Regions from separate parts of the Lysinibacillus sp. NPDC047702 genome, predicted to be linked through region 2. Evidence: riboswitches for the same ligand, from Rfam matches in the RefSeq annotation. Region 2 holds a riboswitch; each other region holds the start of a gene.
The links. Region 2 has a riboswitch for thiamine pyrophosphate ahead of thiW (energy coupling factor transporter S component ThiW). Riboswitches for the same ligand answer to the same signal wherever they lie in the genome.

Region 1: linked by a shared signal. The riboswitch ahead of ACQKIM_RS13295 (ABC transporter substrate-binding protein) and the one ahead of thiW (energy coupling factor transporter S component ThiW) in region 2 are both predicted to bind thiamine pyrophosphate.
Region 3: linked by a shared signal. The riboswitch ahead of thiT (energy-coupled thiamine transporter ThiT) and the one ahead of thiW (energy coupling factor transporter S component ThiW) in region 2 are both predicted to bind thiamine pyrophosphate.
Region 4: linked by a shared signal. The riboswitch ahead of thiM (hydroxyethylthiazole kinase) and the one ahead of thiW (energy coupling factor transporter S component ThiW) in region 2 are both predicted to bind thiamine pyrophosphate.

Annotation. Positions count from the first base shown of each region.
Region 1 covers NZ_JBNNMG010000024.1:48,633-50,837, forward strand. The annotation lists gene ACQKIM_RS13290 (hypothetical protein) at 1-651, shown strand, start outside; TPP riboswitch at 711-821, shown strand; gene ACQKIM_RS13295 (ABC transporter substrate-binding protein) at 980-1,978, shown strand; gene ACQKIM_RS13300 (thiamine-binding protein) at 1,980-2,205, shown strand, end outside.
Region 2 covers NZ_JBNNMG010000027.1:20,204-22,408, forward strand. The annotation lists gene ACQKIM_RS14125 (MFS transporter) at 1-947, shown strand, start outside; TPP riboswitch at 1,023-1,130, shown strand; gene thiW (energy coupling factor transporter S component ThiW) at 1,245-1,733, shown strand; gene ACQKIM_RS14135 (VWA domain-containing protein) at 1,897-2,205, opposite strand, start outside.
Region 3 covers NZ_JBNNMG010000014.1:35,730-37,934, reverse strand. The annotation lists gene ACQKIM_RS09630 (hypothetical protein) at 1-26, opposite strand, end outside; gene ACQKIM_RS09625 (DUF4870 domain-containing protein) at 506-838, opposite strand; TPP riboswitch at 963-1,070, shown strand; gene thiT (energy-coupled thiamine transporter ThiT) at 1,189-1,749, shown strand; gene map (type I methionyl aminopeptidase) at 1,934-2,205, shown strand, end outside.
Region 4 covers NZ_JBNNMG010000051.1:15,098-17,302, reverse strand. The annotation lists gene thiD (bifunctional hydroxymethylpyrimidine kinase/phosphomethylpyrimidine kinase) at 1-590, opposite strand, end outside; gene thiM (hydroxyethylthiazole kinase) at 590-1,345, opposite strand; TPP riboswitch at 1,436-1,534, opposite strand; gene mbcS (acyl-CoA synthetase MbcS) at 1,722-2,205, shown strand, end outside.

The DNA.
Region 1 (2,205 bases), on a different contig from region 2:
GATGATACGCTACTGACAGAAATATCTGATACAAGGACAGGTCATACCATTTATAGCTTAACAAATCTGCGTACAAATGAGGTAAAACAATTTAAACAAGCCTTTGATAATAGTGCAGTAAGCCAGCCAATTTATCAGGACAATCAATTGCTCCTACCAAGTGCCTTTAAAAAAGATGGAGTAGAAACGGTCCGCTTTACGCTCTATGATGTTCAAACGGAAAAAGAAAAACACTACGATTTACCTTTTAAACGCATACATGACATGTCAATGACTGACCATAAAATCTATGCTTCTTTTAGAACTGGAGAAAGCTTTGAGGTAGGATATGTTGATTTAGAAGATGGCTCCTATCATAAACTTGATGGTAAAATTGCCCTTACTTTAACAGCCTATCAGAATAATCTTGCTCTTTACGAATGGATACCGAAGGAGGAACATTACCGCTTTAGATTCTATCAAGTCGAAGAAGATGGTTCATTAACACCACTTTACGCCTTTAAAGATGTTTCATTAGCTCTCTTAGTGCCACGTTATAATAAGGAAGGGACATTACAGGTATTTGGGCTAAATGAAAAGTATCTCACTGAGGATGGAATGCTTGAAGCGAGAGATGATGCGATTAAATTATTTTTACAGCGTTTTCATTAAAAAGAGCCTTGTTATTTACAGTGAGATATGGGTATAATAATCAACGAAAAGTTCATATGTAAAGAATGTAGGGGGGCTGGTAGTTGCCAGCTGAGATTGTGTCCGTTAGACGCTGACCCTTTGAACCTGATTTGGCTCGTACCAGCGTAGGGAACATCTATTCAAAAAAAGTAAGTTTTTGATATTGATTGCACAACGTCTGGGAGGATTCCTGGGCGTTTTTTTATGTTTTCTTTACATTAATTACAGATATTCTATGAATACGCTTTCTTCTGGTTAAAACATTCACTCATGAACACTTTCACACTATTTACTGGGAGGATTCAGCATGAAAAAATGGTTATTGGTTCTTATGGCTGCCCTTTTAACATTAGCTGGCTGTAGCGAAAAAAAGGATACCAACAAGGATGAACATGCATTAAAAAAGGTGTCCGTTGTACTCGATTGGACACCAAATACAAATCATACAGGGCTATATGTTGCTAAGAAATTAGGTTATTTTGAAGAGCAGGGCTTAGATGTTGATATTTTACAACCTGGTGACGCAGGAGCGGATCAGCTTGTGGCGTCTGGCAAGGCACAGTTTGGTATAAGCTATCAGGAGGGAATTACACAGGCTCGTGTACAGGATGTACCTCTAGTATCGATTGCGGCGATTATTCAGCATAATACTTCTGGCTTTGCCTCAATTGCCTCTAAAGGCATTACATCACCAAAGGAATTTGAAGGGAAAACGTATGGTGGCTGGGGAGCTCCTCTTGAGCAGGCCGTTCTACAATCATTAATGCAAACTGAAAATGCAGATATAAATAAATTAGATATTATTAATGCCGGCGATATCGATTTCTTTACAATGATGAAAAAAGATATTGATTTTGCATGGATTTATTATGCTTGGACTGGAATTGAAGCTGAGCTTCGTGGTGAAAAGCTGAACATGCTGTATTTAACAGATTATAGTGATCAACTGGATTATTATACACCCGTTCTAGCTACGAATGAAACAATGATTAAGGATGATCCAAAGACAGTTGAAGCATTTGTCGCTGCCGTGGCAAAGGGCTATGAATATGCGATCAGTAATCCAAGTGAGGCAGCAGATGTTTTACTTGAGGCAGTACCTGATTTAGATAAAGATCTTGTGCATAAAAGTCAGGAGTGGCTGGCAGATAAGTATCAGGATGACGCTGCTCAATGGGGCGAGCAAAAGTTAACTGTCTGGGAAAACTACGCGAAGTGGATGACTAGCAACAACGTTTTAGAGGGCGAATTTAACGCAGAACAAGCATTTACAAACGACTTTTTACCGAAAAAGGAGACAAAGTAATATGGCAAACTCATTAATCAGTGTACAAATTATCCCGAAAACAGAAAAATATGAAGATGTTATTCCATTTGTTGATGCAGCCATTGCTATTATTGATGCATCAGGTGTGAAATATGAGGTGCACCCTTTAGAAACGACAATGGAGGGTGAGCTGACAACGTTACTACAAATTATTGAACGAATGAATATCAAGATGATAGAGCTTGGTGCCATCAATGTTATTACGC
Region 2 (2,205 bases):
CAGGACTTGCACAAATAGGTTTTGGGCTCTCTACAGAAGTTTGGATGCTCTTCTTGGCACGCTTTTTAGGTGGCCTTGGATCAGCCTTTGTTGCACCTCCTATTATGGCATTTGTGGCAGATGTTACAACATATGAAGAACGAGGCAAAGGGATGGGGATGCTTGGTGCTGCCATGTCTCTTGGGTTTATGATTGGACCAGGTATTGGTGGATTCTTATCGCAAGTCAGCTTACATTTTCCATTCTATACGGCTGGAGCTGCGGCTATTTTGGCTGCTATTTTATCGTTCTTTTTATTACCATCTACCAAACCAAATGCAGCACAAAAAATGCATAAGCAAGACAATCTCGCAAAACAAATGGTACGTTCAGTACATATGCCTTACTTTGTTATGCTTATTATTATGATGGTATTCTCGTTCGGAATTGCTAATTTCCAAACGACTTTATCATTATTTGTTACAGATAAGTTTCATTATACACCCGGAGATATTGCTATTATTTTAGTAGTGGGTGGTGCTTTTGGTGTAGTTGTACAAATGTTTGTCATTACCCCACTCTTTAATCGCTACGGTGAAATGAAGGTCGTATTAGTCAATTTATTTATTGCAGCTGTATCTATTTACTTAATATTATTCGTTTCTGGATTTGCCCTTATTTTAGTTGTTGCAACAATCTTCTCTACAGCTACAACATTAATTCGTCCTGCTGTCAACACACTGATCTCCAAACTTGCTGAAAATGAGCAAGGATTTGCAGCAGGTTTAAATAATGCTTATATGAGCCTTGGGAATATGATTGGTCCAGCATTGGCAGGTATTTTATTCGATTGGAATATGAATAGCCCTTATATATTTGGTGCTATTATTTTGATGGCTTGCTTCTTCCTTGCCCTTATTTGGACAATGAAAAAAGCACCACATCTTATGCAGCCCGATTCTAAATAGTCTGAAAAATCATTGACTATTATTAGCAGTATGTTACATTTATCTTGTTACGATGTTATACACAAATTAAATAATTTTTACCACTAGGGGAGTCTTTAAAAGGCTGAGACATATATTGTCATATATGGACCCTTTGAACCTGATCTAGTTCATACTAGCGTAGGGAAGTGGCGACATCTTGCTTTTTAATATGTAAATGCAAGGCCGCTTCCTATTGTTTTCAGGAAGCGGTCTTTTTGTGTTTAACCAGTTTAGCAGCGATAACCATTCATTTAATATTTCAAGGGAGTGTTACTTATGTCAATTCGAAAATTAACAATCATGGCCTTATTAGTTGCAATTGCTGTAGCAGGTTCTACCTTCGTTTCAATTCCAACAGGGATTGCGCGAGCTTATCCAATACAGCATGCCATCAATGTCATTAGTGCCATTCTACTCGGTCCAGTACCAACCATCATCATTGCCCTTGTCACGGCAATAATTCGTATTCTAACAGGGACAGGCTCCCTATTAGCCATTCCTGGAAGTGTCATTGGCGCATTTTGTGCAGCATTAGCTTATAAATACAGTGGCAAACCTTGGCTAACAGGTGTCGGTGAAATAGTAGGAACTGGGATCATCGCTTCCCTCATAGCAGTACCATATGCATATATCTTAATGGGAACATCTGTCGCAGCAATGTTTTTCATGCCTGCTTTTTTGAGCTCTAGTATTATTGGTGCTATTTTAGGTGTGGCCGTTGCTAGTAGTCTACGAAATACTGTACTTATTAAAAATTTCCATTAAATGAACAGGGATTCCTTCAATTCTATTTTGATCGGAAATCTCCTTTATTGGATCACTTCCCCCTAATTTATGAGATGAACTTCCCCTTTTCAAAGAACCACCCAATCATATACAAAAAACAGTGCAAAATAATCAATCATTTTGCACTGTCATTTAATCCAATTTATCGTTTCTTCATGCCCTTTAATAACTGAGCAACATTCGTATCCTCTGCCTGTATGGTTTTATTCTCTACAAGCGACTCTTTCTTCTTCGACTTAGCAAAGATGCCCCAGCCAAAGCGGCGAATCGTAATATCGATGAAGAAGAATAACATACCTGCTAATATAAGCCACGTTGCTATATTTTGCCGGTCTGCCCCTTTCTTCGTAAATTCACGAAATACCTCCTTCGGTTCTTTCAAAACAGAGCCACCCGTTTGCTTTGTCAGTTCTTCCACCAGCTTATCATTTACTGGTTGTAATTCATATTC
Region 3 (2,205 bases), on a different contig from region 2:
GTTTTGACAACTTTAGATACTTTCATAAAAAAACAGCTCCTTTTACTAAAAGTTCTACCTGTTTATCTTCATTCAGCAGAAGACTCCCACCTCTATAGGGTGAGATGAATGCGGTTTTGGTTTCTTTTCAGTGGGTGTCCAAACACCTACTGAAATAGAGGAACTCAGTCTAAGAACGCCACGTCCTGTGGCAATTTATCTGTGCGAAAGCGAAGCGACAGCAACACACAACTGAGTGACCAACATCATGTTGCTGCCGCTGCGTTAGCACTACACTTTCGCACAAAAAACATCATGTTGCTGCCGCTGCGTTAGCACTACACTTTCGCACAAAAAACATCATGTTGCTGCCGCTGCGTTAGCACTACGCTTTCGCACAAAAAACATCTGTTGGCCCAAAGCCTCCAGCGGATGTCACGGATTTTCAAAAGAATGAATTGTGCCTGCACAATTCAAAATCCGGACGCAATTACGCCAAGGCGAAATTGATATTAAAAATGAAACATTAACGAATAACGCGAACAGCTTGCACTATATTCCAAATAACAATCCCTAGTGAGACAAGTAAGTAAATGGCAAATGATGCAAACCAAACGATCATAAACGTATTGCTACCTGATTGTGGATCAAAGGTGTTAAACGATATGGTTGAGAAGACAAAGACAGCAAAGAAGATGATACCAAATACAAACGGGATTAAATGCGATATAAGTGCTCGAATAGAGTGTCTTTTTACGTCGCTATCTTTAGAAACAAAGTAAACAATTAATGGCACAATAAAGGGTGCAAAAAAAACGCTGAGATAACTAAAGGCAGATAAAATTTTTTGGTTCTCCATAGTTGTACCTCCTTTTTTAATATTTACGCATGAAAAACAGCAAAGTTTCAAAAAATATTGTGAAAGAGAGTTGTAATCATATCCATGTTTGCGTACAATGAGGTTGTTCAAATAAAAAAGATGTAACGACCACAAGGGGAGCTGATGATGTCAGCTGAGACTAGGCACGTAATGCCTTAACTCTTTGAACCTGTAAGTTAACACTTGCGTAGGGATGTGGATAGAAACCGACACTTGTACGATGTGAGGCTCTGTCCTGGCATTGTTTTTTTTTGCCAGATAGAGTCAAAAAGTAATTTGATTTCTATTCCTGCTCTTGTATCCTACATCGGAACAAAGGAGAGAATAATATGGACAAAAAAAGACTTTTAATGCTTGTGGAGATCGCGATATTCGCAGCGATTGGCCTTGTGCTTGATCAGATTTCCTTTAAAGTATGGGCACAAGGCGGCTCTGTTAGTCTAGTGATGGTACCAATAATTTTAATAGCCTTTCGCTGGGGTCTTTTACCTGGTCTGACAACGGGCTTACTTATTGGTGTTATGCAAACAATGTTTGGTGCTACAGTTGTGCATTGGTTACAAGGCTTACTCGATTATGGCGTTGCCTTCACAATAGTAGGCTTGGCTGCAATCGTACGTCAACCAGTTCTTGAGGCTGCAAACAATCTAAACAAAACGAAAATGGCGGTATATATTATTGTTGGAACTGTATTAGCAGGATTTTTACGCTATGCAGCACATACCATTGCTGGCGCTGTATTTTTCTCGGAGTATGCTGGCGATCAAAATGCATGGATTTATTCAATTATTTATAATGGAACATATATGCTACCAGCAACAGTTTTAACTGCCATTGTTGGTGTTCTGTTATTTACAGCAGCACCACAATTAATGCAGCGAAAATCATAAATAATCTACCCTTCACAGTAGTGGAGGGTTTTTGTATCGTATTTAACTACTCGCTGTGAAATATTGCTACATTTTAGCACTTTGCAATTTATGAGGGCATACAATATTTAAAGCGTTTAACGTTTTATGTCAAACAAGTTATGTTATATTAAAGAGTAGATATTAGATGAAAGGGACGTTAAAAATGATTGTAAAAACGCAAGAAGAGATTGAAGCCTTTAAAAAAATCGGTCGTATTTGTGCTGAAATTCGTGAGGCAATGAAGGCTGCGACAAAACCTGGTGTAACAACACTTGAACTCGATGAAATTGCTGGCCGTATGTTTGCTGAGGCAGGAGCAATTTCTGGACCTAAAGGAGAATATGACTTCCCAGGATACACATGTATTAGTGTCAACGAGGAGGTAGCACATGGTATTCCAGGAAAACGCGTGATTAAAGAAGGAGACATCGTCAA
Region 4 (2,205 bases), on a different contig from region 2:
TGCATAGAAAAAGACTGTCCATCGTGAAAAAATATATAATCAATGGCGAAATCCTTATCTGCTAGATGCCCTCCTTTTATAATGACACATCGTACTCCTGTTTGTAATAAGAGATAGGCTGCTTCTTTAATATCAGCTAAAGTTTTAATTTCTCTACTAGTAAGCCTTTCTGCCTCTGGGATATTCGGAGTTACAATGGTTGCAATTGGCAGTAAAAGATTCATGATGGCATCAATTGCGTCTTGTTGTAATAAGCTTTCTCCGCCCTTCGCGATCATCACAGGATCTACAATAAGCGGAACTTTAGTATTAGCCATCATTTGTGAAATAGTTTGAATGATGTCAGAGGAAAATAGCATGCCTGTTTTCATTGCACTAATTGAGAAATCCTCCAATAGTGCCTGTAGTTGTTGCTTAACGAAGTTTGCCTCAATGGGCATGACATTAGATACACCAAGGGTATTTTGGGCAGTCAATGCTGTAATGACAGAAGTTCCAAACACCTTTAATTCCTGAAAGGTTTTTAGATCAGCCTGTATACCTGCACCGCCGCCACTATCAGATCCAGCAATAGTCATTACAACCTGCATTATTCTTCACCAGCCTTTGAAAGACGATAGAGTTCATTTAATACAGCAATTTGAAAATCACCAATGTATTGTGTAGTAGAACCTGCTTGTTCAGCAATTTTTTTATAAAATCTTAGTACTTCTATTAATTGGTGATAAGGCTGATGACCAGTTACGTAAGCAGCACAACAAATGGCACTTAATAAGCAGCCAGTTCCAGTGACCTCTGTCATATGAGAATTCCCACCTGTAATCCATTGCAGTTGATTTCCATCAGTTATTAAATCCTTTTCACCTGTGACAATCACTATACAATGATAAAGCTGAGCAATTCTCTTCGCTTCATCTTCTAAAGATATTGAACCTGCGCCACTATCTACACCCTTTTGCTGCCATTCTACATTGGCAATTGCGGCAAGTTCTCCAATATTGCAGCGAATTACTGCAAATTCGATCTCATTTAACAGATGTTGTACAGTTTGTTTTCGGTAGGTTGTAGCTCCAGCGCCAACAGGATCTAATACTACAGGTATGCCAAGTGCATTGGCCTTTTTCCCAGCAAGTAACATGGATTCTTTCTTTTTGTCATTAAGTGTACCAATATTAATCAATAAGCTTGAGGCAATTGCAACCATCTCCTCAACCTCGTCACTGGCATCAGCCATAACTGGCGAGGCACCAATTGCTAATAGGCCGTTTGCTTGAAAATTTGCCACCACATAATTTGTAATACAATGAATTAGTGGATTTTTTTTGCGGATAGTTTGAAAAATCATTCTAAGTCCTCCTTTATTGGATGGACGTAAGCATGCAAAAAAGGCTCCTTTTTGTGTAATAAATACACGCAAAAGAGCCTTTCATCAGTGAATTAGATGTGAATTGCTCCCTACGTCAGTATTAACTAACAGGTTCAAAGGGTCAGGTTTTACCTTCTCAACTCCAAATGAGTCCCCCTGCAATTATGCTTTTAGTTGACCAAAATGTACCATATTTTTCTTTCCTGTTCAATAGCTAGTTTTGACAATGAACGTGACTGATGCCATATAACAGAGTATGATAGTTGTCATGACTTTTCTAAAATAGAGTGCGAACCATTGAAAATGATAAAAATGGAGTTTTATAATGAGTCATAGCAAAAGGGAGGCATTTGCCATGAAAAGACAAGATTTAATTGCACCTGAATGGTACAATATTACAGAGGAAATTGAAAAATATGCACAGGATGCAACCAAGAATGCACTAATTATTTATGATGAAAATAATGATGTTAAATTTATTACATACGCACATCTACTTGCAAAGGCAAATCAGGCTGCACATGTTTTTACAAACCAAGGTTTAACAAAAGGTGATGTATTAATTGTAATGGTGCCTAGATCTGTAGAAGCCTATATTGTCTATATTGCTGCATTAAAAATCGGTTTAACGATTATTCCTAGTTCCGAAATGCTAAGAACGAAGGATATAGAATATCGCATACACCATGCTAATGCAAAGGGTATAGTTGCTTATCAGCCATATATTGAGCAATTTGATAACGTGAAAAACTTACAGGGCTTGCAGCAATTCGTAATAGGAGTAGCACATGAACCTTGGCAGTCATTACTACAAAAAATGCAAAATCAACCAACAAACT